Regions from separate parts of the Pseudoalteromonas nigrifaciens genome, predicted to be linked through region 4. Evidence: predicted binding sites of a transcription regulator. Region 4 holds the regulator's gene; each other region holds the start of a gene.
The links. Region 4 encodes ArgR, which controls arginine synthesis, uptake and breakdown. Its sites were predicted from a motif close to ANTGAATANNTATTCANT; they were not measured.
Positions count from the first base shown of each region.

Region 1: PNIG_RS00990 (aspartate aminotransferase family protein) is a predicted target of ArgR. The motif match lies at 1,889-1,906, and genes of this name have one in related genera.
Region 2: argC (N-acetyl-gamma-glutamyl-phosphate reductase) is a predicted target of ArgR. The motif match lies at 4,694-4,711, and genes of this name have one in related genera.
Region 3: PNIG_RS02955 (OadG family protein) is a predicted target of ArgR. The motif match lies at 4,170-4,187, and genes of this name have one in related genera.

Region 1 covers NZ_CP011036.1:204,142-212,054, forward strand. The annotation lists gene PNIG_RS00980 (anthranilate synthase component II) at 1-555, shown strand, start outside; gene PNIG_RS00985 (HDOD domain-containing protein) at 601-1,761, shown strand; gene PNIG_RS00990 (aspartate aminotransferase family protein) at 2,130-3,335, shown strand; gene astA (arginine N-succinyltransferase) at 3,423-4,439, shown strand; gene astD (succinylglutamate-semialdehyde dehydrogenase) at 4,456-5,925, shown strand; gene PNIG_RS01005 (DUF3802 family protein) at 6,054-6,392, shown strand; gene PNIG_RS01010 (OsmC family protein) at 6,562-6,975, shown strand; gene speD (adenosylmethionine decarboxylase) at 7,063-7,875, shown strand.
Region 2 covers NZ_CP011036.1:2,720,944-2,728,856, forward strand. The annotation lists gene argH (argininosuccinate lyase) at 1-576, opposite strand, end outside; gene PNIG_RS12900 (argininosuccinate synthase) at 626-1,828, opposite strand; gene PNIG_RS12905 (ornithine carbamoyltransferase) at 1,825-2,757, opposite strand; gene argB (acetylglutamate kinase) at 2,765-3,532, opposite strand; gene argC (N-acetyl-gamma-glutamyl-phosphate reductase) at 3,533-4,543, opposite strand; gene argE (acetylornithine deacetylase) at 4,767-5,921, shown strand; gene panP (pyridoxal-dependent aspartate 1-decarboxylase PanP) at 5,985-7,610, opposite strand; gene PNIG_RS12930 (GGDEF domain-containing protein) at 7,879-7,913, shown strand, end outside.
Region 3 covers NZ_CP011036.1:620,251-628,163, forward strand. The annotation lists gene alaS (alanine--tRNA ligase) at 1-945, shown strand, start outside; gene PNIG_RS02930 (aspartate kinase) at 946-2,163, shown strand; gene csrA (carbon storage regulator CsrA) at 2,254-2,445, shown strand; gene PNIG_RS02940 (YcxB family protein) at 2,496-2,963, opposite strand; gene PNIG_RS02945 (hypothetical protein) at 3,165-3,356, opposite strand; gene PNIG_RS02950 (DUF1328 family protein) at 3,422-3,592, opposite strand; gene PNIG_RS02955 (OadG family protein) at 4,238-4,483, shown strand; gene oadA (sodium-extruding oxaloacetate decarboxylase subunit alpha) at 4,496-6,277, shown strand; gene PNIG_RS02965 (sodium ion-translocating decarboxylase subunit beta) at 6,291-7,421, shown strand; gene PNIG_RS02970 (aldo/keto reductase) at 7,536-7,913, shown strand, end outside.
Region 4 covers NZ_CP011036.1:3,101,459-3,109,371, reverse strand. The annotation lists gene PNIG_RS14740 (Fe(3+) ABC transporter substrate-binding protein) at 1-775, shown strand, start outside; gene PNIG_RS14735 (ABC transporter permease) at 776-2,407, shown strand; gene PNIG_RS14730 (ABC transporter ATP-binding protein) at 2,408-3,457, shown strand; gene PNIG_RS14725 (Dyp-type peroxidase) at 3,508-4,407, shown strand; gene argR (transcriptional regulator ArgR) at 4,423-4,890, opposite strand; gene mdh (malate dehydrogenase) at 5,117-6,049, shown strand; gene ispB (octaprenyl diphosphate synthase) at 6,153-7,124, opposite strand; gene rplU (50S ribosomal protein L21) at 7,547-7,858, shown strand; gene rpmA (50S ribosomal protein L27) at 7,875-7,913, shown strand, end outside.

The DNA of each region.
Region 1 (7,913 bases), 620 kb from region 4:
TCGTTTACCTATAACTTGGTACAGTACTTTCAGCGTTTAGATCAAGAGGTACTGGTTAAGCGCAACGACCAAATAACGCTTAGCCAAATTAAGCAGTTAAATCCTCAACATATTGTTATATCACCCGGTCCTAAAAGCCCAAGCGAAGCGGGTATTTCATTAAGTATTGTTGAGCAATTAAAAGGGCAGTATCCTATTTTAGGAATTTGCTTAGGGCATCAAACTATTGCCCAAGCCTTAGGAGCAAAGGTGGTGCGTGCTAAAAAAGTAATGCACGGTAAAACATCGCCAATTTACCATAGCGATCAAGGAGTATTTAAAGGTTTAGCTAAGCCCTTAACGGTCTGTCGGTATCATTCTTTAATTGTTGAGGCACAGTCGCTGCCTAAAGAGTTGCAAGTAACAGCCTGGACACAAACCCAGCAAGGTGAGTTTGACGAAATTATGGGATTATTACATACAGACTTAGCACTTGAAGGTGTACAATTTCATCCGGAAGCTATTTTAACTGAGCAAGGTTTAGCGTTACTTGATAACTTTTTAACTCGCTTCTAAGCTTATAGTATTAAGTAAATATCATTACATTAAAGACAGAGAGCCATGACCGAAATAGTGCAGCAACCGCGTATTGTTAAAATGCTTAATCAACGAGCACATGATTTGCTGCTTGGTCATAACTTTGCTCATCAACAAATTGGCTTTATTCATACGCTAGAAATGGACTATGGCGAACCACTAAAGCAACGCACATTACTTGAAGTAGAGGTTGCCGCTCAGCAAAAGCGCAAGCTAAAAAGCACCGCGCATCATAAATATCGTGCAGCAGCGAGCGAGCAACTGCATAAAGCAATAGAAAAAATGATGTCTGAGCAGCTTAGCGATATAGACAGTGTTATTCAAAACACCATAGGTGTAGAGGACAGCGTATGTGCCATGTTAGATATTTTAGCCACAAAAAGCGCATCGGTTGGGCGCTTAGAGCCCTTAGTTAACGACCTAAGCTGGCTTGGCAGAGAGTTAGTTACTTTAGTTAACTTGCCTTATTATCGTAATCAGCGCAGCAAAAATACCGCAGTGAAAGTAGATAGCCCCGCTTTAGCGCTGCGTTATATTGGCCTAGATAACTTACAGCTAGTAGTACCAACTTTTGCAGTGCGCCATTGGATGCCTTATAGCACAGAGCCTTTTTCGTTACTAAAAAGGCGCTTAAAAGAAAGCGCCATGGCGAATGCTATTGCTGCACAAAAAATTGCTGAAGTTAACGAGGTTAACCCAAGCCATGCTTTTACTTTAGGGATGTTATTAAACGTGGGGCAAATAGCCTTAGTGCGTTTATATTTAAAAGTGTTTGAGCAAATTTGGCAGCGAAAAGTACAATTTGCTCGCACTACAGCGAATAAAGGCTTGCATACTGCATTGCTAGAGCTAAAACCAGACCCTTTATTTTTAACCACCTTACTGAGCGAACAGTCGTTGGCTATTAGCGCTAAAATAATTGAAAAAATGGCCTTTAAGTATTTGCCGTTTAATAGCGTAATGCAGCAACTCGTTAATGGTGTAGAAAAAGGCGATACAGCGCTGCCTTTAACGCAGGTAATGCTAAAAGCACGATGTTACTCTCAGTACTTAACGCTAAAGCAGCATCAGCTAGTTGAACCGGATGAAACGCTTAGTTGGTTTTCGTACTTTAAGTTCACCAAAAAAGAGCTAAAAGCACTCCAAGCAAGCAATTTTAATAATCTTGCTATTCAAATTGATTAAATTTGTTAATTTTTTTGCGACTATCCATTCACTTTTTATTATCTCTTTTCAATACATTTCCCCGTTTAAAGTGAGGCGCGCTCGTTGTTCAGGCGCTTTATTGGCTAAAAACGAGTTGCATAAAGCAAGCAAATAGTTATTCACTATCTATGAAATTATATCTCAAGCCCTTTATTATCAAGGGTTACATGAAAGTTTTTGAAGAGACATAATCAATGTTTTCTGAAATAATAAGCGTCTGAAAATTGAACCACACAGCCCTTTTTATGCAAATATCGCTATACTGAGTTTGCTAAAAAACACATATGCTACAGGTTACCACACAGCTATTTACGGCTTTGTGATGTACACAATTAAGAGGAAATAAAATGACAGTCAATCGCGAATTATTTGATCACGTAATGGTTCCTAACTACGCACCTTCAAGCGTAATTCCAGTTCGAGGCGAAGGCTCTCGCGTATGGGATCAACAAGGTCGAGAGTTTATCGACTTTGCTGGTGGTATTGCCGTTAACTGTCTTGGCCATTGCCACCCTGCATTAGTAGGCGCATTAAAAGAGCAAGGCGAAAAGCTTTGGCATCTATCAAATGTAATGACCAACGAGCCAGCACTACGCTTAGCTAAAAAAATGGTTGATGCAACCTTTGCCGAAAAAGTTTACTTTGCCAACTCAGGCGCAGAAGCAAACGAAGCAGCACTTAAATTAGCGCGTCGTTTTGCCCTTGATCAATTTGGCGCAGAAAAATCACAAATCATCGCATTCAACAAAGGTTTCCACGGCCGTACATTCTTTACCGTAACTGTTGGTGGCCAAGCGGCATACTCAGATGGTTTTGGTCCTAAGCCAGGCGACATTGTACATTGTGATTACAACGACCTGGCAGCATTTGAAGCCCTTATTAGCGACAAAACATGTGCCGTAATGATGGAGCCACTACAAGGTGAAGGCGGTATTGTTTCGCCAACTGACGAATTTGCACAAGGCGTTCGTGATTTATGTACTAAACATAATGCACTGCTTATTTTTGATGAAGTGCAAACAGGTGTTGGCCGTACAGGTAACTTATACGCATACCAAGGTTTAAACGTTGTTCCTGACATTTTAACTACGGCTAAAGCATTGGGCGGCGGTTTTCCTATTGGTGCTATGATCACCACAACTGAAATTGCACAACACCTTAAAGTAGGTACGCATGGTTCTACTTATGGTGGTAACCCATTAGCGTGCGCCGTTGCCGAAGCAGCATTCGATACTGTAAATACCCCAGAAGTACTTGCTGGTGTAACAGCAAAAGCAGCATTATTTAACCAACTACTTACTGAAATTAATAATAAATACCACGTGTTTAGCGAAATTCGCGGCCAAGGTTTATTAATTGGTGCAGTAGTAAGCGAGCAATACAAAGGTCGTGCAAAAGAGTTTTTAGTGGCAGGTACTGAGCACGGTCTTATGTCATTAGTTGCCGGTGCTGACGTGGTTCGTTTTACACCATCATTAGTTATCCCAGAAGCCGACATTCGTGAAGGTATGGCACGCTTTGAAAAAGCAGTAGCCAGTGTTGTAAGCGCTTAACATAGCCAAACAATATCTATTAAGGGCAGACCTAGTTTGCCCTCTAATTTTAATTTACCGTTATAATATAAGGGAGTAAGCGGGTTTATGATGATCCTTCGCCCAATCCAACAAAGTGACTACCCTGCATTAGTGAAAATAGCCCACGAATCGGGTCATGGCTTTACTTCTTTACCTAATAATGAAAAGTTATTGCAAAAGAAAATAGATCATTCGGTTAGCTCATTTGCAAAAGCTGCTACCGAGCCGGGCGACGAAGGTTATTTATTTGTACTAGAGGACACCGAAACAGGTGAAGTAGTTGGCACCTCAGGTATAGAAGCCGCTGTTGGCTTAGATGATGCATTTTATCACTATCATTTAAGTAAAGTGATTCATTCTTCACGCACTCTAAACGTATATAAAGCAGTTGATATTTTAACGCTTTGTAACGATTACACCGGCGCTACAGAGCTATGTACATTATTTTTGAAAGACGCATACCGCAAAAACAGTAACGGTAAATTACTTTCAAAATCGCGTTTTATGTTTATTAAGCAGCATCAGCAGCGTTTTGCACAAACCGTCATTGCAGAAATGCGTGGTGTGTCTGACGACAATGGCAGCAGCCCATTTTGGCAATGGCTAGAAGAGCACTTTTTTTCAATGGACTTTCCAACTGCCGACTATTTAACAGGCATAGGCCAAAAAGTATTTATTGCTGAATTAATGCCTAAGTACCCAATTTACGTTAATTTGCTCAGCAAAAATGCGCAAGCTGTTATTGGTAAAGTACACGACAACACACGCCCAGCAATTGAGCTATTAAAAAGTGAAGGTTTTACCTTTAATGGGTATGTTGATATTTTTGATGCCGGCCCCACAGTTGAAGCAAAAGTAGATAACATTGCCACCATTCGCAATGCTAAACACTTTAAAGTTGAAATAGGTGAACCAAGTGGCGACACCATGGTGTTATTAGCCAACGAAAAGCTTACAGATTTTAGAGCAACTGTAGTGCCTATGACGTTCGATGAGCGCATGAGCAGCATAGTAATAACGCAACAAGTAGCCGATGCACTGTATTTACAAGCGGGCGATAGCGTAAGCGCAACCACGATTTAATTTAGGAGAAAGTATAATGACTCATCCTGCACAATTTATTAATGGTCAATGGTCACAAGGCCAAGGAACCGAATTTAGTTCAGTAAACCCAGCCAATAACAATGTTATTTTCCAAGCAAACTCAGCAACTGCAGAGCAAGTAGACGCTGCAGTTAGCGCAGCGCGCGAAGCGTTTTATGCTTGGGCTGATAAAACATTTGCTGAACGTTTAGAAATAGTTAAAGCATTCGCAGCGCAATTAAAAGAAAACAGCGAAGAGCTTGCCATTACTATTGCACAAGAAACAGGTAAGCCACTGTGGGAAACTCGCACAGAAGCGGGTGCTATGGTTGGTAAAATTGCCATTTCTGAAAAAGCGTTTTTAGAGCGCACTGGCGACGTAGAAAATGCAATGCCACTAGGGCGCGCAATGATCCGCCACAAGCCACACGGTGTTGTAGCTGTATTTGGTCCGTATAACTTTCCGGGGCATTTACCTAATGGCCACATAGTGCCAGCGCTTTTAGCGGGTAACACGGTTATATTTAAACCGTCAGAACTTACGCCTAAAGTGGCCGAGCTTACGCTTAAGCTGTGGGAAAAAGCAGGTTTACCAGCGGGTGTAATTAACCTTGTACAAGGTGAAGTAGCAACGGGTAAAGCCCTTGCTGCTCACAAAGGTATTGATGGCTTGTTCTTTACGGGTTCTTCGCGCACAGGTCATATTTTACATGAACAGTTTGCGGGTCAACCTGGTAAAATTTTAGCGCTAGAAATGGGCGGTAATAACCCACTTATTATTACTGACGTTGAAGATACTAAAGCGGTTGTTCACGATATTATTCAATCTGCGTTTATTTCAAGTGGCCAGCGTTGTACCTGTGCACGTAAACTATTTTTACCAACGGGTAGCAAAGGTGATGTAATCCTGGAGCGTTTAATTACCGCAACTAAAGCGATTAAAGTAGGTAATTATGACGATGCAGATCAGCCATTTATGGGCTCAATGATCTCATCAGCCGCCGCTGCCGGTATGGTTAAAGCGCAAAACGAACTTGTTGAGCTTGGTGCTCAAGTATTGGTAGAGCTTGAGCATACAGTTAATACTGGCTTTGTAACACCAGGTATTATTGAGTGTACAAATATTAGCGACTTCCCAGATGAAGAGCATTTTGGACCACTTCTAAAAGTATTCCGCTTTGACGACTTTGACCAAGCAATTGATAAAGCCAACGACACAAGCTTTGGTTTATCAGCAGGTTTACTTAGCGACAGTGCAGCCGACTACGAGCACTTTTTACGCCGTATTCGCGCTGGTATTGTTAACTGGAACCGCCCAATTACTGGCGCATCAAGTGCTGCACCGTTTGGTGGTATTGGCGCATCGGGTAATCACAGAGCCAGCGCGTATTACGCTGCCGATTACTGTGCATACCCAGTAGCATCAGTAGAGCTTGAAAAAGTTGCTATGCCAGCTACATTAAGCCCAGGCTTAAAAATAGACTAAAATTACTACTAAATAATTATAAAAGCAGCTTCGGCTGCTTTTTTTGTATTAGCTATGTCGCTAAGCTAGTAATTATTAGTGCTTTCTGCTTAAATTACTGAATTAATTATTTTTAAGGTATACGTGTAATGGTTTTAAATAGGCAAGGGTACGACGACTTAATTATGTACCTAACTCAAAACTTAGCTTTATTTGAAAAGCCGGGTGAAATAAAACCAGGTGCACCTACGGTTATGGAATTAATCGAAGACGTGATTGCACAAAACGTAATGCTCATATGTCAGCAGCACACAGAGCTCACTACAGAGCAGCGTAGCCAAATTGTGCGTGAAGTTGATGGCATAGTTTACGATTTACAAGAAGTCCTCAGTAGCATCACCTCGCGGCCTGTTACGGTAGAGCAACACATGTTTATTGATGAGTTTGGTGGTTTGGTTAAAAACCTATTTGATAACGCCGTTTCTTAGCCCGCAACCCTTCTATATTTTCCGGTAGCACGCTTTAAATGCGCTGACGGTTTTACCACCCTTGCATAAATTTAAGTGCCTTGATCAAGCTAATTTATATTATTGCTGGGCGCTCACTTATTAAAGCTGATTGGTATACAATCAAGAAAATAATTTTTGAGGTATAACAATGCAAGCAAATGTAAAATGGGTTGAAGGTAATACCTTTATTGGTCGCTCTAATTCAAATCATAATGTTGTATTTGACGGTGGTAGCGACAGTGCTGCACCAAGCCCTATGGAAATGGTATTAATGTCAATCGGTTGTTGTTCATCGGTTGATGTAGTGAGCATTTTAAAAAAAGCCAAACAAGATTTTAGCAACGTAGAAGTACAGTTAACGGCAGAGCGCGCCGAAACTGCCCCACGAGTATTTACCAAAGTTAATTTACACTTTGTAGCAACGGGCAATAATGTGTCTGAAAAGCACCTTGCACGCGCTGTTTCACTCTCTGCTGAAAAGTATTGCTCGGTCGCATTAATGCTTGATAAAACAGTAAAAATTACGCATAGCCACGAAGTTATGCAAGATCAAGTAAAATAACGCTTTTTCCATGAGTAAAATTCGTATAAAATCCGCGAACTTTTATTCTGCTAGAGCAGATTTCACTAATTTATAGGTTGGTTTATTATGAACAAACCCTTCGATAAACTTAAACTTCATGGTTTTAATAATTTAACTAAAAGTTTAAGCTTTAGTATTTACGACATTTGCTATGCAAAGACCGAGCAACAACGTAAAGAATATATTGAATATATCGATGAGCAGTACAGTGCAGATAGACTAACCGACATTTTAGGTGAAGTTGTTGATATTATAGGTGCTAACATTTTAAATGTAGCGCGCCAAGACTACGAACCGCAAGGTGCAAGCGTAACTATTTTGGTTTCAGAAGAGCCGGTAGAAGAGCAGCAAAATTACGATGCTGACGAAGCTCCAGGCCCATTACCAGATTCAGTGGTTGCCCATTTAGATAAAAGCCATATTTGTGTGCACACGTACCCAGAAGCTCACCCTGATGACGGTATTTGTACTTTTCGCGCCGATATTGAAGTGTCAACGTGTGGCATAATATCGCCACTTAAAGCGTTAAACTTCCTTATTCATAGTCTAGAGTCAGACGTAGTAACAATTGACTACCGCGTACGTGGTTTTACCCGCGACATAAACGGCGTTAAGCACTACATCGATCATGCAATTAGCTCAATTCAAAACTTCATGACAGAAGATACCAAAGAAGCGTACCAAATGATGGACGTAAACGTGTATCAAGAAAACCTGTTTCACACTAAAATGATGTTAAAAGAGACTGATTTAAATACCTATTTATTCGGCCTTTCTACGGATGATTTGTCAGATGAAGAAGAGGAAGAAATTCGCTCTAAACTGACCCGTGAAATGCAAGAAATATTCTATGGCCGTAACTTGCCAGAGCTAGATTAAATAGCAAAATATAGTCAATAAAAATGGCGCTCAATGAG
Region 2 (7,913 bases), 380 kb from region 4:
AAAGTTCATCCGCGCTTTAGCATCTTGCAAGCGGCTTTCATCACGCTCTAGCATTTCTACGTAAGCCATACACCAGTGACTAAACAACACCGGCTGTGCACGTTGTAAATGCGTATAACCAGGTAAAATAGTCCCCAGTTCACGCTCTGCTAATGCAACAAACTCAGCCTTTAACTGAGCAATAGCTTTTAAAATATGATCGGCAGTGTCGCGACACCACAATCTAAAATCGGTGGCTACTTGGTCATTACGGCTGCGCCCTGTATGTAATTTTTTAGCTAAATCACCTACTTTTTCGATTAACGCAGCTTCAACATGAGAATGAATATCTTCTGCGCCTGAAGTTGCTACCGCTTGTGGATCTGCTTTTACTTCTTCAAGCAATTGGTACAATGCTGCAACTAACTCTTGGTGCTCGTCACTTGATAACACATTAACTTGCTCAAGTGCACCAGCCCATGCAACAGAGCCTATTATATCTTGCTCTGCTAATTGATAATCGAAAGGAAGAGAGTCGTTAAATTGCTTAAACGCCTCGTCTGGACCCGTAGAAAAACGCCCGCCCCATAATGCCATGAAATCTCTCCAAACCCGATATTGCCCCTTTTTACAAGGGGCGTAAAAATTACTTTTTAGCTAATGCTTTTATTCTGCTTGATAGCGAGAATAAACGAATAAAGCCCTCTGCGTGTGATTGGTCGTACACATCATCTTCACCAAAGGTAGCAAACGCTTCGCTGTATAAGCTGTGTGGCGACTGTTTTTGCACTGCGGTAACTTGGCCTTTGTATAGCTTAAGTACAACTTCACCTGTTGCATCTTTAGAAAGCGCTTCAGCACCAGCTAAAATAGAGTCTTTAAGTGGTGTAAACCAACGACCGTCATATACTAAATGTGCAAACTCGCCACCCAGTACTTCTTTCCACTTACGGCTTGCTTTATCAAGCACTAGTTCGTCAATGGCTTGCAGTGCCGCCATCATTACAGTACCACCTGGGGTTTCGTAACAACCGCGCGATTTCATACCCACTAATCGGTTTTCTACAATATCAACACGACCAACACCATGAGGCGATGCAATATCGTTTAATTTAACTAAACAATCATAAGGTTTAAGCTGCTCACCATTTACTGCAACAACTTCACCTTCAACTACATTTAGTGTTACTAGTTCAGCTTTATCTGGCGCTTGCTCTGGAGAGTTTGTCCAGGTCCACACTTTTTCACTTGGTTGGCACCATGGATCTTCAAGTTCGCCGCCTTCGTGCGAAATATGCCATGCGTTTGCATCACGGCTATAAATTTTTGTAGCCGATGCCGAGCATGGAATATCGCGCTCAGCTAAGTAATCTAGTAATGACTCACGGCTTGATAAATCCCATTCACGCCATGGCGCAATTACTTGTAAATCAGGGGCAAGCGCTGCAAAACACGATTCAAAACGTACTTGGTCGTTACCTTTACCTGTACAACCATGAGAAAGTGCATCTGCACCTACTTTACGCGCAATTTCTACCTGTGCTTTAGCAATAATTGGGCGCGCCATAGACGTACCTAATAAATAAGTACCTTCGTAAATTGAGCCTGTTTTAAGCGTAGGATAAATGTAATCACTTACCATTTCGTCTTTTAAGTCAACTACATAACACTCAGAAGCACCCGATGCGATAGCTTTAGCTTCTACGCCTTCAAGCTCCTCTGCACCTTGGCCAACATCGGCCACAAAGGCAATAACTTCACAGCCGTAATTTTCTTTTAACCATGGCACAATGGCCGACGTATCAAGACCACCTGAATAGGCTAAAACGACTTTTTTAAATGAACTCATAGGTGTTCCTTAACAAAATTTGGATTTAATAATGTAACTAGCAGAGCGTTTTGCGCATGCATACGATTCTCGGCTTGTTGTATAATTTTTGACGCTGGACCGTCCATTACCTCAGAGGTAATTTCGAACTCACGGTGTGCCGGTTGGCAATGTAACACTGTTGTTGCACCGGTTTGCTCTAATAATGCTTTATTTAATTGATAAGGCATGTATTTTTCTTTTACTAACTCAAGTGGAGTGGTGTCGCCCATTGATACCCAAGTGTCGGCGTATACTGCGTTTGCACCAACAGCAGCTTCTACTCTGTCGCTCACCATTACTGATGCACCATTCATTGCTGCTATTTGTTCCGCTTTTTTCAGAACTTGTGAATCTGGAGAACATCCTTTAGGCGTAACGGCAACAAAGTCTGTACCTAATGTTGCAGCAAGCAACATTAATGAATGCGTTACGTTGTTGCCCTCACCTAAATAAGCTAACTTTAATTGACTCACATCGCCATGCACTTCTTGTAGTGTTAAAAAATCAGCAAGTGCTTGGCAAGGATGATATAAATCACACAAGCTATTAACTACTGGCACCGATGAATACTGCGCTAATGTGGTTAATGTACTGTGCTGATTTACGCGCGCTACAATACCATCTGCCCAGGTAGAAATATTAAGAGCAAAATCTTTTACTGACTCACGTGCACCCATCGCGCCATTTTGTTGATCTAAATACACGGCATGGCCGCCTAAGCGATTTATACCAATATCAAACGATAAACGTGTACGTAAGCTTTGTTTTTCAAATAAAGTAACCACTGACTTACCAGCCAATACTTGGCTGTATTTTTTAGGGTTTGCTTTAATATCTTGCGCTAGCTTTAATAAGTTAAGTGCGCCTTGTTGGTCTAATTCTAAACCCGTTAAAAAATTCTCAAACATAATAAACCTATGGTGTAATTTTAGTTCCGACATGCTTGCCTTGCAGCAAAGCTGTTAAGTTTTCTGGCTTTTGCCAGCTGGAAATATACACACCGCGTCGTAAGTGTTGGGCAGCGTGAAGACTGGTCTTAACTTTGACCTCCATCCCGCCCACAATTACTCCTTCATTTATTAAAGTATCAATGTGTTTTGTATCTAGTTGATGTAAAGGCTGCTTATTTGCATCAAGCACTGCTTCAACATCGGTCATAAATATTAGTTCTGCGTTTAAGTTGTTGGTAATTGCAGCGGCGGCTTCGTCAGCATTAACGTTGTACCAAAGCCCTTGCAAGTCAAAACCAATTGAGCTGACAATTGGCATACGGCCAATTTTTAGTAAATCGTTAATAATCGAATCATCGTTACTGGTACATTTACCCACTAAACATAATGCTTTTAGTTTTTGCGTGGCAGTAACACCAGCTTCATACAAACTTAAACCAACTGGTTTATGGCCAGCATTAATTGCCGCACTCATTAATTGTTTATTAGCACAACCTGCAAGCGCACCCACTATGTACGGCATTTGCTCTTTAGGGCTAATACGTAAACCTTGATGCTTTGCACTGGCAAAACCGGCGTCTTTAAGCCAAGTGTCTACAAGCGCGCCTCCGCCATGCACAATGACAAACTGCGCGTTGTGCTGCTCATTAAGTACTGAAAATAATGCTTTAGCCGCGTTTTCTGTATTAAGTACAGCGCCGCCAAGTTTAATTACCCAGGTTTTTTTACTCATTTAAAACGATCCTTTTAAGCCTGTGGTATGCGCCAATCCCATTGATAAATTAATACACTGCAATGCTTGTCCTGCAGCGCCTTTTAATAAATTATCAATGGCAGCTATAACAATTAACTGTGTGCCTTGTTGCTGCCAGCCAATATCTACATATGGCTGTTTAGCTACGCCTTTAATTGAGGGGATTTTATCGCCCAGTAAACGAATTAACGGCTCATCGGCAAGTACTTGGTACGCTTGTGTTACTTGCTCAATGGTGACATTAGGCTTTAATTGCACATAAATAGTTTCTAAAATACCACGCGGGAAATTACCTAAATGGGGGGTAAATAAAACATTGTGACCAAGGTGTTGCTCTATTTCAGGGCCATGACGATGATTAAATAAACCATAAGGGGCAAGCGACACTTCGCAAAAATGGGTACCAATACTAGCTTTACGCCCTGCGCCGGTTACACCCGATACCGCATTAATTATAATTGTTTGCTCTGTTAATAAATCGGCCTGCTGCAAAGGCTTAAGTGCATTAAGCGCAGCCGTAGGATAACAACCCGCTACGGCTACTAATTGCGCCGCGGCAATAGCATCGCTATTCCACTCAGCTAAACCATAAGCAGCTTGATTTAATAACTCTGGATGTTGGTGCTCAAAGCCATAATAAGTAACGTAGTCGTCATTGCTCGCAAGGCGATACCCACCAGATAAATCAAATACCTTTTTACCCATGGCTAAAAAACGCGGCGCTAAATCTACGCTTACTTTATGATCGGTACATAAACACACGTAATCGGCGCTGTTTTCAATATCGCTAAAAGCAGATTCACTAAGAGGCAGTAAAGGCTGATCGAGTAGCCCTAAGTGTTCGGGGTATAAATCACTCAGCAATTTATTTTTATCTAAGCTACCTTGCGATACATAACAGCCAGTTAAAATTAGTTTAGGGTGCTTAGCAACTAAACTTGCTAGTTCTGCGCCGCTATAACCGCTTGCGCCAATAATCACTACATTCATTGTTTACTCGTTATTTAAAATTAGTTACTACTTATCCATGTTGTTCGCTTAAACTAGCTCTGGGCTAATTAAGACTTTAATTAATTAATGAATGTTGATTATCGTCGTATTATTTTCATGGCGCTACTTTTAAAATATTTATGCTTAAAAAGTGAATTGATATTCATCATAAATACTTTTATATTGTTATGCAATTAAATTGATTACTTATTTTGGATTTTTTATGTCTTTGCCTTCATTTATTTCTATGTACCAACAATTAATTGCAGCGCCTTCTATTAGTGCCATTGAAGATAGCCTGTGTATGAGTAATAAAAATGTTATTGAATTACTGGCACAATGGTGTGAAAGCTTAGGCTTTAGCTGTGAAATAATTGAATTAGAAGGCGGCAAAGGTCGCTATAATTTATTAGCTAAACGCGGTAAAGGCGATGGTGGATTAATGCTCGCTGGCCATACCGATACAGTGCCATTTGACGATAGCCGCTGGAATCATAATCCATTTAAATTGACCGAGCACAACAATAAACTATATGGCTTAGGCAGTATTGATATGAAAGGCTTTTTTGCTTTTGTACTGCAAGCTATTAGTGAACTTGATGAAAAGCAGCAAACTCAGCCCATTTTGATCTTAGCCACCGCCGATGAAGAAACAACAATGGCCGGTGCTCAACAAATTTGTAAACATCCAAATTTAAAACCGGATCGCTGTATAATTGGCGAACCCACTGATATGACTCCAGTATTTACACATAAAGGGCATATGAGTACCGCAATTAGAGTAGTCGGACGCTCAGGCCATAGCTCAGATCCCGAACGTGGTGTTAACGCCATCGAAGTAATGCACAAAGTGATTACAAAACTACTGATCTTAAAAGAACAGTTAAAGCATAAATATTCAATAGAACACTTTGAAATACCCTATCCAACCTTAAATTTTGGTAATATTCATGGCGGCGACAACGCGAACAGAATTTGTGGTTGCTGCGAAATGCATATAGATATGCGCCCATTACCGGGCTTAAGCGTGCAAGAACTGCAAATGTTAGTACTTGATGCAACTCACGAAATAAACCAGCAATACCCTAATGCCGTAAGCGTAATTGATTTACACGAACCAATTCCTGCATTTACTGGTAGCACCGATAGCGCTTTGGTTAAACTAGCCGAAAAAATAGCGGGGCAAAAAGCGGTGGCAGTAAACTACTGTACAGAAGCGCCATTTATTCAACAGCTTGGTTGTGAAACCATAGTAATGGGCCCCGGCTCTATAAACCAAGCGCACCAACCTGATGAATTTTTAGCAATGGAAAAAATTAAGCCTTCACAGCAAATTATCACTAATATAATTAAAGCGAGTTGTTTTAGCTTTTCTTAATTGCGATTATAAAAATAAAAAAGACGCTAAATAGCGTCTTTTTTATTTAAGCTAATATTTTAATTACATATACTTGCTTAAATACTTTTTAAATACCGGATCTGTTTTAGCCAACTCTTTTTGTTCTGCTAAAATTTCTTTTAAAATAACGCCTGATGTAAGTGGGTTAGCAAGTACTACCCTAAATACCACGGTGGGCTGATTATCGTATTGAGTAGGCGTTAAACGCGTACGTGATACAAATGATCGCCCTGATTCACGTTGCCGTTTTTGCATACTTGCAGTAAAGCGATTAAGTGAGGCAAAAATATCAATCCGTGTTTGTGGATCAGCATCTGCAATTGCCTGCTTTATTTGCTTAGGCACATAACGATACGTTAATAAGCACAGCTCTGGCTCTGAGATCAGCTCAAAATCTTCATCTGCTTTAATTAAATTAGCAAAGTAATGGGCTTTTTTAATACTACGATCGATTAGCATTTCGTAGCCTTTACGGCCAATTACACGTAAGCAAGCATGTACTAACATTGCCATACCTGGGCGGCTGCCCTCAAGTGTATGGCTACCTAAATCTTTTGAGCCTTTACGTAAAATATACTCTGCATGATGTTCAATTGCATCGGTAGCGGTTGGATCTTTAAACAACACCAACCCAGCTCCCATAGGAACATACATTTGTTTGTGTGCATCAATGGTAATTGAGTCTGCGCGCTCAACACCTTTGAGTAAATGGCGATGGGTATTAGATAACAAAGTTGCCCCGCCCCATGCAGCGTCAACATGAAAGTGGCAATTAATGTCTTGTGCTAAATCAGCCATCGCTTCAAGGGGATCGATATTACCGGTTTCTGTGGTACCCGCTACTCCAATAATGGCCATTACTTTAATACCTTGCGCTTCAAGCTCTAAGGCTTTTTCGCGCATGGCATTAACATCAACTTTATTGTTTTCGCATGTTTTAATACCCACTAAGTTTTCACGACCAATTCCTAATAAATCAGCCGCTTTACCTAACGAATAATGGCCTCGCTCAGAAATTAAAATAGCTAAGCCTTTATAGCCGTAATGCAGCATACCGGCAATTAAGCCTTGTGCGCCTATTCCCCTAAAATCGCCATCAGGTTTTAATAAGCGATTTCGCGCAATCCATAACGCCGTAATATTGGCTACAGTACCGCCTGAGCAAAATGCACCTAATGATGTTTTTGCACTGTGCATCCATTTAGCATAAAACTCGTCTTGCTGCCCGTACGCTAAATGGTGCATCATTCCAAGCACTTGGCGCTCAAGTGGGGTAAAAGCTTTAGAGGTTTCTATTTTTACTAGGTTTTGATTTAGCCCTACCATTAGCTTTGACAGTGGTAGTAAAAAATGAGGTAAAGCTGAAGTCATATGGCCAATAAAGCTAGGCGCTGCGGTATGCACAGAGTGTGCAACCAGCTGCTCCATTATATCTTGCGCATAAGCAGATACAAACGTTGGATCCTCTGGGATCATCGCCGACTGAAAGTCTTTTTCAATTTCGTGTAATGGTTTTTCAATTGCCGCAATGTTTTCGTTTAAAAAACCTGCTAAATTACTCGATATTTCAAGCTCTATTTTGCTTAAAGTTGAGTCTGGCGCTTCAGGTACAGTAAATATACGCTTAAGGCTTTCTTTAGAGGCGACGGCAAAACGCTTTTGATCCATCTTAATACCTAGTGTGTGGCTAAAACGCCTGTTACTCTATTAAACACACTAAATTAAGGTGCTATTTTAGTAACAGGGTTTTTAATAATTGCGCTAACTTTACTGCAATATTAAGAAAATGTCTCGCTTAAAGCCATAAAAACGCTAAATGACATGACAAATAATACTAATTTTGGCTGTTTTTTATCTTTTTAATTCAAAATCAATTAAGTCATTGGGCATTTGTTTTTTTTGCGTATAATTAATTTAACAATAAAAAGGGAATTATATGCTACAAGGAAAACTAAGAATAAATGGATTAAT
Region 3 (7,913 bases), 1.0 Mb from region 4:
CATACTGCTACGCATATATTACACGAAACACTGCGCCAATTATTAGGCGAACATGTAGGTCAAAAAGGCTCGCTAGTTCAAGCAGAGCGTTTGCGTTTTGACTTTTCACATTTTGAAGCTGTTACCAAAGAAGAATTACGCGAAATTGAACGTGTAGTAAACGATGAAATTCGTTGTAACTTTGCGTTAAGTACCGAGCTTATGGCAATAGATGACGCTAAAGCAAAAGGTGCAATGGCGCTATTTGGCGAAAAATACGATGACGAAGTACGTGTAGTTACTATTGGGGACTACTCTATTGAGCTTTGTGGTGGTACACATGTTGAACGCGCAGGTGATATTGGTTTATTCAAAATAGTATCTGAAAGCGGTATTGCTGCGGGTGTTCGTCGTATTGAAGCGGTAACCGGCGCTGACGCGATTGCCTACGTGAGTGAGCAAGAGCAAAAGCTAAATGATGTAGCTGCTGTAGTTAAAGCCGACAGCGCGTCAGTACTTGAAAAAGTAACTGCGCTGCTTGATAAATCAAAACAGCTAGAAAAACAAATTGCGCAACTTAACGATAAGCTAGCAAGTGCTGCGGGTGCCTCATTACTTGATTCAGTAGTAGAAATTAACGGTATTAAGCTATTAATAGCCAACGTTAAGGGCACTGAGTCAAAAGCGTTACGTGGTATGGTTGATGATCTTAAAAACAAAATTGGCTCGGGTGTTATTGCACTAGGTGTTGCAAGCGATGATAAAGTGAGCTTAATTGCAGGTGTAACTAAAGATTTAACCGGTAGAGTTAAAGCCGGTGAGCTAGTTAACCATATGGCCAGCCAAGTAGGTGGTAAAGGTGGCGGCCGTCCAGATATGGCACAAGCGGGTGGCTCTGAGCCAGAAAACCTAACTGCAGCATTAGACAGTGTAACAGCTTGGTTTACTGAGAAAACACAAGCTTAAGTGGCACTTATTGTTCAAAAGTTCGGTGGCACTTCAGTTGGTTCAATAGAGCGAATTGAAGCGGTTGCCGACCTTGTTGTTAAAACTAAACAACAAGGCCATCAAGTGGTTGTAGTGCTCTCGGCTATGTCGGGAGAAACCAACCGCTTAATTAATCTCGCCAAACAAATAGATACTCGGCCAAGTAGCCGTGAACTTGACGTATTAATTAGCACCGGCGAGCAGGTTTCGGTGGCTTTATTAGCTATGGCTATTATTAAACGCGGTCATTCTGCTGTGAGTTTATTAGCCGATCAGGTTAATATTTTAACCGATAATATGTTTGGCAAAGCCCGTATTACAGATGTAGCTGCAACGCGTTTAAAACATGAGCTTGAGCATAACCGTATTGCAATTATTGCGGGTTTTCAGGGCCGTGATATTGAAGGAAATGTAACTACATTAGGGCGTGGCGGTACCGATACTTCGGCGGTTGAAATTGCTGGAGCAATAAAAGCTGACGAATGTCAGATCTATACCGACGTTAACGGCGTATATACTACAGACCCTCGTGTTGAACCTAATGCACGACGAATGAGCCAAGTTACCTTTGCTGAAATGCTAGAGTTAGCAAGTTTAGGGGCTAAAGTATTGCATATTCGTTCAGTTGAAGCGGCAGGAAAGCACAATGTGCCACTTAGGGTGCTATCAAGTTTTTACCCTGATGCTGGTACATTGATTAGTTTTGAGGAGAGCGATATGCCTGGTAATGTCGTTTCGGGTATTGCGTTTAATCGTGATGAATGTTTAATAAATGTAGAGGGTGTACTTAGTGGTACACGATATCTTGCAAAGATTTTGAAACTTTTTGCAGATAATGGCATCGAAATAGATATGATTAATCAAGTTAATCATAATGTTGACAAAGTAGACTATGCTTTTACTGTACACACAAATGATTATTTACACGCATTAGACGTTTTAACAGAGCAGCAAGCTCAGTTAACAGCACAAAATATTTTTGGGTTAACAACAGTCGCTAAAGTGTCTGCTGTTGGTATGGGTATGAAGTCACATTCGGGTGTTGCTAGTTTATTTTTTGATGCATTAGCTGCAGAAAATATTAATGTTATTTTAGTGTCTACATCAGAAATTAAAATATCGGTTTTAATAGATGAAAAATACCTAGAGTTGGCTGTTCGTGCATTACATAAGATATTTTTAACAGAAAATGAATAGATTGATAGGTTTTACTTACTTTTTAGTCTAATTTTCATTAAAATGTTTTAGCGGAATCTTATAATTTTATTGGAACAAGGGAGCAAAAGAATGCTAATACTAACTCGTAGAGTAGGTGAAACCCTAATGATCGGTGACGAAGTAACCGTTACTGTTCTAGGTGTTAAAGGGAATCAAGTTCGAATCGGTGTTAACGCACCAAAAGACGTTTCAGTGCATCGTGAAGAAATTTACATGCGTATTCAAGCTGAAAAGTCTAACCCTGAACCTGGCAATGCTTAATCAGCAATGTATATAACTTAGTTACATACTGAGTTATTGCCAAAAGCCACTCACTGAGTGGCTTTTTTGTGTATAAAATTAAGTGTTTCGGCAGTTAATATGTGCTTGGATATATACTGCATACCTTTTTTGTTTTTTAATAGTATGCCGCGCTCTGTGGTTATAACTTCGTTAATATCTGACCACAGAAGTTGGGTGTTTTTATAAAAGTTACTCGATTTAATCCCTTCTTCGTCAAAGGTAAGGGTGACCTCAGACCCCGAGGCTTTGCTTAGCATTTGTCTAGTAACCCACCAAGGACGGCGATAATAAAAGGCAATACATTCGAGTACCGCAACCATGATCAGAAAAGATCCTAGGTAATGATCGTCTAAACCATAAATTCCAAATAAACCGAGTGCTACTAATAGCGCCAATAAAAAGTATTTTGGTTGCGCGCGCTTGCTATGCGCAACTGATTCGTCAAAGCACTCATAAAAATAAGGCTTATCAAGCGTGTAGGTTGTTGTAAGTGTCATATAGAAGTTCTTAAAACATAGTTATATGCATTTTAACAAGCTAACCAGTAAATGCGCAGTTATATAATAAATAACTGCATAATAGATAAAGATATTGGCGTTTATTATTTATCAGATCCAACCTTTAATTTAGATATTATTTTATTACACACATAAAAAAACGGCTCATTTTAGAGCCGTTTTTTTAATAAATTAGAAGAATTAACAGTTAGTTTCTTCTGCATTTACACCTTCTTTTACTTCTTCACATGCATCTTCAACTTTGTTTTGCACGTCAGTTACTGCTTCGTCAATACGTTCACCAGCATCTTCTGCGTGGTTATCTTCACAGCCCATAATAAATAAACTTGCGAATAGGCCAATTAGTGCTGCTCTTAAAGTTGTCGAATTCATAATGTAATTCCTTGTAAATTTTGATTTAAATGATTTTTAATTAGTTTAAAACTTTAGTTTGTTACCTAGGGCTTTTTGCCACGTAGGGCACCCGATACTAAAGATATAACTAAAAGTATTAAAAATATAAAAAATATAATTTTTGCAATACCCGCTGCGGCGCCTGCTATACCACCAAAACCTAACACTGCAGCAATTAAAGCAATTACTAAAAAAGTGATTGTCCAGCGTAACATTGTATTCTCCTTGGTTTATCAAATTTGCTCAATGGATATGATGCGAGTTACGTGCCATTGTTTTTTTTTGCTTTTAAATCAATGGTTTGCTTTTGTTTGTGTTATTTCAGCGTGCACTCAATGGTAAGTTTTACGCTTTGCTATGTAATTTATTCATACTGATACAAGTGATTATGGATGTTAGTTTTTTATAAGAGAAGTTAGCGCATATTGATTTTTAGAATTGAGTTTAAGAGCTATTAAATTGCAGTTCGAGACTTGCGAGCATAGCGGGCTTAATAACAGCGGCTATTTAAATGGTTGAATAATTAACAAATATATTTGGTAAGACCAATTGCCAGTGGTGAAATTACTTTATGCTAATAGAACTGTTAACGCTTTACTTTAAGTGCATTATTAACGGTTTTTAGGTCGCCTATATAACTTTTATTTATATTCACTATTTTTATTATCTATGTAATAGCGCGTATCTAGTCCTTTTTGTAGTGTTAAGTTAATTAATAGCATGTTAGTTTTGTTTAAATTGGTTTTACCAATTTACAGGCTATAGACAAAACACTGTTTTTTGTTATTATTCGGTGAATAATTATTTACGTAAAATGATTTTTTATTTTGATTTCGGTATAAGTTTTATAGGAGAGGAAAATGGATATCGCTGCTTTACTTACAACAGCAAGCAACTTAATGCTAACCGGTATGGTGGGGGTGTTTGTGTTTCTGTCATTATTAATTACCTGCGTTACGGTTATGTCTAAGCTGGTATCTCGCTTTGCAGAGCCTGAGCTTGCAATGCCTGCCAGAACACCGTCTTTTAAATCACAAGGTGTGCCTAATGAGCACATCGCCGCAATTAGTGCTGCCATTGCTCAGTACAAAACAAACAATAATTAAAGGAGCACTTAAATGGCTAAATTAAAATTAACAGAACTGGTACTACGTGATGCGCATCAATCATTGTTAGCAACTCGTATGCGCCTTGACGATATGCTACCGATTGCAAAAAAGCTTGATGATGCAGGTTATTGGTCTATTGAGTCGTGGGGTGGAGCTACGTTTGATTCGTGTATTCGTTATTTAGGTGAAGATCCTTGGGAGCGTATTCGCGCACTAAAAAAAGCGATGCCAAATACTAAACAGCAAATGCTATTACGCGGTCAAAATTTATTAGGTTACCGCCATTATGCTGACGATGTAGTAGAAAAATTTGTAGAGCGTGCCCATAAAAATGGCGTTGATGTATTTCGTATATTTGATGCAATGAACGATGTACGTAATCTTGAAACGGCAATTAAAGCGGCTATAAAAGTAGGCGCACATGCCCAAGGGACTATTTCTTATACAGTAAGCCCTGTTCATACGCTTGATATGTGGTTAACGCTAGCTAAGCAGTTGGAAGATTTAGGCTGTCATTCAATTTGTATTAAAGATATGGCGGGTTTATTAAAGCCGTACGATGCTGAAAAACTAATTAAAGCACTAAAAGAAACTGTATCTATTCCAATTGCAATGCAGTGCCACGCCACAACAGGTTTAAGTACTGCGACTTATCAAAAAGCGATTGATGCAGGCATTGATATGCTTGATACCGCAATTTCATCTATGAGTATGACTTACGGACACACCGCAACTGAAACTATTGTATCGATAGTTGAAGGGACTGAGCGTGATACTGAGCTTGATTTAAATCACCTTGAAGAAATTGCTGCTTACTTTAGAGATGTACGTAAAAAATACGCGGCATTTGAAGGTAGCTTAAAAGGGGTTGATGGCCGTATTTTACTCGCGCAAGTACCTGGTGGCATGTTAACTAACATGGAAAACCAGCTTAAAGAGCAAGGCGCAGCAGATAAGCTTAATGAAGTTTTACTTGAGATCCCACGTGTACGAGAAGATTTAGGCTTTTTACCGCTTGTTACACCAACGTCGCAAATTGTAGGCACTCAAGCGGTACTTAATGTACTAACGGGTGAGCGCTATAAAACAATTACTAAAGAAACAGCTGGCGTATTAAAAGGTGAATATGGCCTAACACCAGCACCTATGAATAAAGAGCTACAAGAGCGTGTGCTTGATGGAGCAGAGGTAATTACTTGTCGTCCTGCAGATAATATTGCACCTGAGCTTGCAACGCTTGAGGCTGAATTATTAAAAGAAGTACAAGAGCAAGGTTTAACTCTTGCTGATGAGCAAATTGATGACGTACTAACGTATGCATTATTCCCACAGGTTGGTTTGAAGTTTATTAAAAACCGTAACAACCCAGATGCATTTGAGCCAGTTCCTTGTGTTGAAGATAAAAGTAATAAAGCTCCCTCTAAATCAGCTTCAAATAACAACAGCGTTAAAGCTGAGCAATACAGCGTAAAAGTAGACGGTAAGGTTTACGACGTTGTTGTAGCTCAAGGCGGCGAGCTTAAAGAAGTTACATTAAAAGACTCAGAACATATTCCTCAGTCTGCTTCGGTTGCATCAGGCGAAACACTTAACGCCCCTTTAGCCGGTAATATTTTTAAGATAAAGGTAAAAGCAGGGCAAGTTGTGAATGAAGGTGATGTAGTGATTATTATGGAAGCCATGAAAATGGAAACTGAAATACGCGCTACGCACACCGGAACAATTGCTGAAGTGTTAGTTGGTGAAGGCGATGCTGTAACTACCGGCGACGCTATGATTGCATTAGCTTAGGAGTAAATAGAGGATGGATGGTATTTTAAACCTCTGGCATGCCACAGGCATTGCTAACTTTACATTTCCAGCGTTGATTATGATTGCGGTAGGCTGTTTATTATTGTTTTTGGCAATAGCCAAAAAATTTGAGCCCCTATTATTATTACCTATCGGCTTTGGTGCAATATTAACTAATATTCCGGTGGCAGGTTTATCCGACCCCGGCGGCTTACTGCATTATGTGTATTATGTAGGTATTGATACCGGTATTTTTCCACTATTAATATTTATGGGAGTAGGCGCGTTAACTGATTTTAGTGCGCTAATTGCTAACCCTCGTATGTTGCTATTAGGTGCAGCTGCACAGTTTGGTATTTTTGCGACTTTGTTTGGCGCTATTTTACTTAACTATGTACCTGGTTTTGAATTTAGCCTGCAAGATGCGTCGGCTATTGCGATAATTGGTGGAGCTGATGGCCCAACCGCTATATTTTTAGCCTCTAAACTGGCACCCGACTTGTTAGGTGCGATTGCGGTAGCTGCTTATTCGTATATGGCATTAGTGCCAATTATTCAGCCGCCAATTATGCGCGCATTAACCACGGTTGAAGAGCGCCAAATAAAAATGCCAGAGCTGCGTAAAGTATCTAAAAAAGAGAAAATTATTTTTCCGTTAATGGTACTTAGCTTAACAGCAATGTTTTTACCTGCGGCGATACCTCTGGTTGGTATGTTTTGTTTAGGTAACTTAATGCGAGAGTCGGGTGTTGTTGATAGATTAAGTAACAGTGCTCAAAACGAAATCATCAATGTTACAACTATATTTTTAGGTTTAGCTGTAGGCTCAAAGCTTGCTGCAGATAAGTTTTTAACTGTTGAGACGATTGGTATTTTAGTGCTTGGCGCACTGGCTTTTGCTATAGGTACAGCCTCGGGCGTATTTATGGCTAAAGGGTTAAATAAAATATCTAAAACGCCGATTAATCCATTAATTGGTGCTGCGGGAGTATCGGCTGTACCCATGGCGGCGCGCGTAGTAAATAAAGTAGGCCTTGAGAGCAATCCACATAACTTTTTACTTATGCATGCAATGGGGCCAAATGTTGCCGGAGTACTAGGCAGTGCAGTTGCAGCAGGTATTTTATTAGCACTTGTTGGCTAACATCAATTTTAAAATCCAACCGATTAGCGCAGTTTACTGCGCTTTTTTTTATGCTTAATTTATTGACTGTTTTTGTTACAGTAAGCTACTTGTAATTAATTAAGGATAGCCGGCATGCATGACACTCCTTTGGCAAAATATTTACCTAATGTTAGCAAGCTCATATTTGGTTGTATGGGACTTGGGGGAGGCTGGAATAAAGACCCCTTAACTAATACTCATACCCAGCAGGCACATGTTTGTATAGATACAGCAATAGCCGGTGGCATTAATTTTTTTGATCACGCCGATATTTATACATTTGGTAAAGCTGAGCAGGTGTTTGGCCAAGTCCTTAAGCAGCGCCCAGAGCTGAGAGAGCAAATTTATATCCAGTCAAAGTGCGGAATTCGTTTTGCCGATGAGCAAGGGCCAAAGCGCTACGACTTATCAAAGCAATGGATTGAGCAATCAGTAGAGGGCTCTCTTAAGCGGTTAAATACTGATTATTTA
Region 4 (7,913 bases):
TAATTTTAGCGCCTTAATCCAACTTGAAGATTTAGATTTAACGCAAACTATTAGTAGCGAAGCAATTAATAACAATGTGCCTGCGGCATTTCGTGATGGCGACGGCCAGTGGGTGGCACTTACTAAGCGAGTACGTAATGTTTACTCGTCAAAAGAGCGTGTGGGCGCGCTACCTGAGCTGACTTATGAAGATTTGGCAGATCCAAAATATAAAGGGCAAATATGTACTCGCTCTGGTAAACATCCGTATAATTTGGGTTTAGTTGCATCAATGATTGCACACCATGGTGAAGCAGATACCAAAGTATGGCTTGAGGGGGTTAAAGCAAATTTAGCGCGTAAACCACAAGGTAACGATAGAGCGCAAGTAAAAGCAGTAAAAGAAGGTTTGTGCGATCTTGCATTTGGCAATAGTTACTATTTAGGTAAAATGCTGCAAGATGAAACCCAAAAAGAATGGGCACAAGCGGTAAATATTAACTTTCCGAACCAAATCAATCGCGGCTCGCATATAAATGTGTCGGGTGCAGTTATTACAAAATACGCTAAAAACCCTGAAAATGCCTTGAAACTCCTAGAGTATATGACCGACAATAAAGCGCAAAACATGTACGCTTCAATTAATATGGAATATCCGGTTAAGCTAGGCGTAGAATTATCAAGTTTAGTTGCATCTTGGGGAAGCTTTAAAGAAGATAGCTTACCACTTGATGAAATTAGTAAATATCGTCCGTTAGCGTTAAGGCTAATTGATGAGGTGAAATTCGATCTTTAAATGACTTATAAATTTCAGCTGTCTAAATGGCAGCTTTTTGCATGGTCGACAGGATTATTACTGTCGACCCCATTGTTTTTTCTGCTATTTGAATCTCTACAAGGTAACTCAGAGGTGTTTTCGCATCTTTGGGATACAGTGCTGTGGGATTACATTTCTAATACCGTATTACTTATTTTAGGTGTGTGTGTACTAAGCTGTGCTATTGCCTTACCACTTGGCTGGCTAACCGCTTATTGCCAGTTCCCGGGTAAAAAACAGTTTGAATGGGCGTTAATGCTGCCACTGGCTATGCCTACCTATATTATTGCCTATGTTTATACCGACTTGCTTGATTACGCAGGCCCAGTACAAAATACTCTCAGAGACTGGTTTGGGTGGCAATCGCCGGATGATTACTGGTTTTTTGATATACGCACTTTGCCCGGCGCTATTGTAATGCTTGCACTGGTGCTTTATCCCTATTTATATTTAATTTTTAAAACAGCCTTGCGTGAGCAGTCTTTTAAGTTAGTACAGGCTAGCCAGTTAATGGGGCTGTCGTCGTGGCAGAGTTTTTTTAGGGTGAGCTTAGTGTTATCGCGCGGCGCAATTGTAGCTGCGCTAGCGCTAATTAGTATGGAAACCATGGCTGACTTTGCCACAGTAAGCTACTTTGCTGTAAGCACCTTAACCACTGCCGTATACGATACTTGGTTTGGTTATTACTCGTTAACCGCTGCAGCTAAAATATCGGGCGTGATGTTATTACTATTGTTTTTAGCCTTAATGACGGAGCGCTTTAGTCGCCGTAATCAAGCGGTGTTTGAGCGTCAGTCGGGTATAAATAGTGAAGCGCTTTATATATTAAAAGGCAAGTCGGCTTGGCTGGCAACGCTATTTTGCAGTGTGATTTTAATTGTTGCCTTTGTTATACCTATCGCTGTGTTAATAAAGTACGCCATTGTTTATTTTGATCAAGCATGGAGTAGTGAGTTTTTTAGCTATGCGTGGCAAAGTTTAAAGGTAGCTATAGTAGTAAGCGTAGTAACGCTGTTACTTAGTGTATTAGTGGTGTTTTATCAACGTATAGCCAAGCAAAATTATCCACTTATTCCGGGGCGATTAGCTAGCACCGGCTACGCTTTACCAGGAACAGTACTGGCTATTGCGGTGCTATTACCGCTTACGCTGTTAGAAAATACTGTAAACCGTGTGCTTGAGCCATACGACTTAAATATAGGCTTGTTACTCACTGGCAGTGTATTTACCATTATTTTTGCTTATGTAGTGCGTTTTTACGCAGTAGCACATGGCGCGATTGAGTCGAGCTTTTTACGCATTAGCCCCTCTCTCGACATGGCTAGCCAATCTATGGGCAAAAGCCAAGGCCATACGTTACGTTTGGTGCATTTACCCCTACTTAGACGCGGGTTGCTTACTGCGGCTTTGCTGGTGTTTATTGAATGCATGAAAGAGCTACCTACGGCTTTGTTACTTAGGCCGTTTAATTTTGAAAGCTTAGCTACGCATGTGTTTCAGTATGTGAGTGATGAGCAATTAGAGCTGGCTTCTATATCGGCATTATTTATTGTGCTGGTTGGATTTATCCCTCTGTATTTTATTAACCGTTCTATGGAGCAACGTAGTTAAATGAGTAGTTTGATTTTACAAGGCGTGAGCTATCAATATAACGGTACTAAGGTTATTCACGAGCTAAATTTAACCATAGGTAAAAACGAAATAGTGTGTTTGTTAGGTGCCAGTGGTTGTGGTAAAACCACCACCTTAAAAGCAATTGCAGGGCTAATAGAAACGCAACAAGGAAGCGTGTTTATCGATGGTAAGCTGGTGAGTAACGCCAATACATTTATCTCGCCAGAGCATCGTAATATTGGCATGATGTTTCAAGATTATGCGTTATTCCCGCATTTAACCGTGGCACATAATATTGCTTTTGGCTTAAGTAAAATGAGTAAAGAGCAAAAGCAACAGCGCGTTGATGAAATGCTTAAGCTGGTGCATTTAGTTGGCTGCGCCGACAGGTATCCGCATCAGTTATCGGGTGGGCAACAACAGCGCGTGGCGATTGCGCGTGCACTTGCTTACAAACCAAGTTTACTATTACTTGATGAGCCGTTTTCGAATATAGACACTCAAGTACGCTTTGAATTAATTGCCGATATTCGCCGCATAATTAAAACTCAACAAGTGTCGGCAGTATTTGTTACCCACTCAAAGGAAGAGGCTTTTGCATTTGCAGACACGCTGGCTATTATGCACCAGGGTAAAATAGCTCAGCAGGGCACCCCAGAACAGCTTTTTGCTAAACCAAGCTCAAAGGAGGTTGCAGAGTTTCTGGGTCAGGGCATATACTTAAGCGCAGAAGTGTTAACAGCAACTGAATATAAAACCGCTTTTGGCCTAGTTGAGTCGGTTATTGCGCACCAGCACCAGGCTAATATAGGAAAAATATATGTGCGTCCTCATCAAATAGAGCTAATGAGCGACAATAAAAAAGATAGCCATAGTGAACGCGCCACCATATTAAGCAGTCGTTTTATTGGTTCGGCTTATGTTTACACTGTAGTTATTGCACAACAAGAAATAGAAGTTGCAGCGCAATATGGCCAGTCATTTGTTCAAAATGAGCAGGTTATAATAAAAATAAAACCCCACACGGTGAATTTTTTCGAATCATAAATTAATTTGTTATTCGCTGTGTTTATCTATTTATAAGCTAAGGAATAACAATGGCACAAGCGCAATCAGGGATTTGTGCTGAAGCAAACTTACACGGTTTGCATTTATTTTTTAATGTGTTTGATGGCCAAGATGAGTCATTACGTACAAAGCTCAAGCAAGTAAGCGCTATTGAGGAAGAGTTTAGCGATCAGTTTTCTGAATCTATGCTTTCTTGTATGGTGGCTATTGGTGCACAGTATTGGCCGCATATTTTGCCAGAGTATATCCCCAGTGAACTACAAAGCTTTCCTAATATAAATCATAATGAACACGCAATGAGCGTGCAGCCGTGTGATTTGTTTGTGCAAATACGTTCAGACCGCGAAGACGTCAATCATTTATTTGCACTGCAAATTTTAAAGTTATTTGCACCAGACGTAGAGCTGGTGGAACAAATTCGTAATTTTAGATTTTTAGATGGTCGCGATTTCAATGGTTTTATTTATGGTGGCAAAATGCCGCATGGCCGACAAAAGCGGGCAACGGCGTTAATAAATAAACCAGGTAGCTTTGAGGATCAAGGCAGTTATATTCATGTGCAACGTTATAAGCACGATCTAAGTGTATGGCAGCATCTATCGCTAGATGAGCAAGAGCAAATAATAGGTCGCACTCGCTTAGACAACACTCTTATAGCCCCAGCGCTTGAAACCAGCCATGCACAACGCAGTGAATTAAAAGATGAGCAAGGCCAGCCAATATTACTTAATCAAGGCATGCCTTATGGCGATGTTTACGAGCAAGGAATGCTGTCAATTACTTGCTCGGCCAGTGGAACCGCATTTGAACAGGTATTAAAAAGTCGTTTAGGTGAGGGGGAGTGCTATGATCATTGGCTTGATTTTACTCAAGCCGATATGGGGTCTGCGTTTTTTGCACCGTCAGTTGGGTTTTTAAAACAGTTATAACGCATGTTTTAAATACTAAACCGTATCAAATAAAATACGTACCCGCTCTAGGGTTAAGTCTATTTCAGATATTTTAGCTGGGGCAATAAAAATAGTGTCGTCGCCAGCTATAGTACCTAACACGCCATCGGCTTTACCTAATGAGTCAAGTAAACGCGCAATAAGCTGAGCCGCGCCTGGACTGGTACGGATAATAATCATCATTTCGTTATGCATTATATCAATAACAAGCTGGCGCAACGGGCTTTTTGCTGTGGGTACGCCCATTTCTGCTGGCAAGCAATACACCATTTCTTGTTTGGCATTGCGCGTTCGTACCGCGCCAAACTTACTAAGCATGCGCGACACTTTACTTTGGCTTATATTGTCAAAACCTTGCTCTTTTAACGAATCTACTATATCGCCTTGAGAACCAAAGTTTTCTTCTTTTAAAAGCGCTTTAAATGCTTTTACTAACGCTTCCTGTTTGTCTTGTGGTTGCATAGTTTTTATTTGCTTTTTATTATCCATGCCGCAAATTCTACACAAAAACGAATAATTATGCAGCAGTTGTTTATTTAACTTGCCAGTTTACTGTATTCAGGCCAAATGTTTTTACAACTATGGTCTAAAATATTACGAAAATAGGCAGGATAAATTTGTTTTTAGTCGCTAATTTCTTTATCTTAGAGCCATAAATATTTCCTACCTCAAATCACGGAGAATTCCAATGAAAGTTGCTGTATTAGGTGCTGCAGGCGGTATCGGTCAAGCGTTGTCTTTATTATTAAAAACAGGCTTACCAGCTGGTTCTGAATTATCACTATATGATGTTGCACCAGTAGTTCCAGGTGTTGCGGTTGATCTATCTCATATCCCTACAGCGGTTAAAGTAGCTGGCTTTGGCGCTGATGCGTTAAATGAAGCGCTTAAAGATGCTGATATCGTACTTATTCCTGCTGGCATGCCACGTAAGCCAGGTATGGATCGTGCAGATTTATTTAATGTAAATGCTGGCATCATCAAAACGTTAGCAGAAGGCATAGTTGCAAGTTGTCCTAAAGCGTTAGTAGGTATTATTACTAACCCAGTAAACGGCACTGTACCAATTGTTGCTGAAGTATTTAAAAAAGCTGGTACTTACGACGCTAAACGCGTATTCGGTATTACTACGCTTGACGTTATTCGTTCAGAAGCATTTGTTGCTGAACTTAAAGGCGTAGACGTAGCAACTGTTAAAGTTCCTGTAATTGGTGGCCACTCAGGTACTACTATTTTACCTCTACTTTCTCAAGTTGAAGGCGTGAGCTTTACAGATGAAGAAGTTGCAGCACTTACTCCACGTATCCAAAATGCGGGTACTGAAGTTGTAAATGCTAAAGCGGGTGGCGGTTCAGCTACTTTATCAATGGGTGCAGCAGCAGCTCGTTTTTGTATGTCTTTAGTTAAAGGCCTACAAGGTGAAGACGTTGTAGATTACGCGTACGTTGCTGTTGAAAATGGCGATGCGGAGTACTTTGCACACCCAGTACGTTTAGGTAAAAACGGCGTAGAAGAAATTCTTTCTTACGGCGAACTAAGCGCATTTGAAACAAAAGCAAAAAATGACATGCTTGAAACACTGAAAAAAGACATCAAAGAAGGTGTTGATTTCATGGCGTAATAGCCAAAATCAAGTGACAAAAAAGCCTGCGTTTGCAGGCTTTTTTATTGCTCGGAATTTAGCTAACCTGCACCCAGGTTAGCTACACATAAAGGCAGTAAAGTTAGTGATCGCGATCAACTGCAATACGGGCAAGGCTCACAAGTGCTTGTTTATATTCAGACTCAGCTAAAAAGTCTAAGCAAGCAATGGCTTTGTCGGCTTCAAGTTCGGCCTTTTGCATCGTAAATTCAAGCGCATTGGTTTGTTTAAGTGCCGCTAAAATTTCTTCAAGATGATCCATGCCATTACTGTGCTCTATAGCGTCACGGATCAGCTGTGTTTGCTGCTCATTACCATGTTGCATTGCATAAATAAGCGGCAGAGTTGGTTTCCCTTCGGCTAAATCATCACCAATATTTTTACCTAATTGATCTGCATCTGCGTTGTAATCAAGTACGTCATCAACGAGCTGAAACGCAGTACCTAAATGCATGCCGTATAGGTTAAGCGCATCAAGCGTGGCTTGGTTTTGCTCAGTAATAATGGCCGCAAGGCCTGTCGCGGCTTCAAATAGCTTAGCGGTTTTAGAGTAAATAACCTGCATATAACTCGCTTCAGTGGTGTCGGGGTCATTACAGTTCATTAACTGTAATACTTCACCTTCAGCAATAATGTTAGTTGCATCTGCAAGCACTTGCATTACCTGCATTTTACCAAGGCCAACCATAAGCTGAAATGAACGAGTGTAAATAAAGTCGCCCACTAATACGCTGGCAGCATTACCAAACTCAGCATTTGCTGTAGGCGTGCCTCGGCGTAAGTTAGATTCATCAACAACATCATCATGTAATAGTGTTGCGGTATGAATAAACTCAACAATAGTTGCAAGTGTAATATGATCTTTACCCTGATAACCCAATGCTCTGGCCGCTAGTATTGCCAACATTGGGCGCACGCGCTTGCCGCCACTGTTTACAATATACAAGCCAAGTTGGTTAACTAACGCCACATCTGAGCGCATTTGCGCATGTATAAGTTGATTGACGTCATTCATATCGTTTTCGATTAACGCCTGGATAGCTTTTATATCCATTGATCTCCGAGCCAATTTTTATGTGTGAACGGCGCAGATTGTACAACAAAAAAAGCACTAGCTCGATATTTTGTGACGATTCCCTGAAAAAACACGGTTAACATCGCTAATTAGCACTTAAATACGAGAGATAGCTGATTAATTAGCGTACAAAGTGTGCTGTAATTTATGTTTATTTATTATCCGTTGTAGTGTGTGTTTAGCTAAGGCAAATTATTTTCACTAATCGTGAAAAAGCGCTTGGCAAAAGGGCTATTTAATATAAAATAGGGGAAATATTGAATTGCTCTCAATGCAGCTACTTTTTATTCATTTTAATTACAAAATAGGCTTGCTAGTTATTACGCCGTAGCGTAAACTTCGCGCCCTATCGAAGAATATTTTAGTTGCGTCGATTTGAGGGCGCACAGACGGAGTTAATTATGTACGCGGTTTTCCAAAGTGGTGGTAAACAGCATCGTGTGACTGAAGGTCAAACGATTCGTCTTGAAAAATTAGACGTTGAAACTGGTGCAGCAGTAGAATTTGATTCAGTACTTTTAGTTGCTGATGGTGAGAAAATCGAGATTGGTGTACCGTTCGTAAACGGTGGTAAGATAACAGCTGAGGTTGTTTCACATGGTCGCGGTGAGAAGATTAAGGTTGTTAAATTTAGACGCCGTAAGCATTCTCGTAAGCAAATGGGCCATCGTCAATGGTTCACAGAAGTTAAAATCACTGGCATTAGCGCTTAATTAGAGGTACTTAGAAATGGCACATAAAAAAGCAGCTGGTAGTACTCGTAACGGT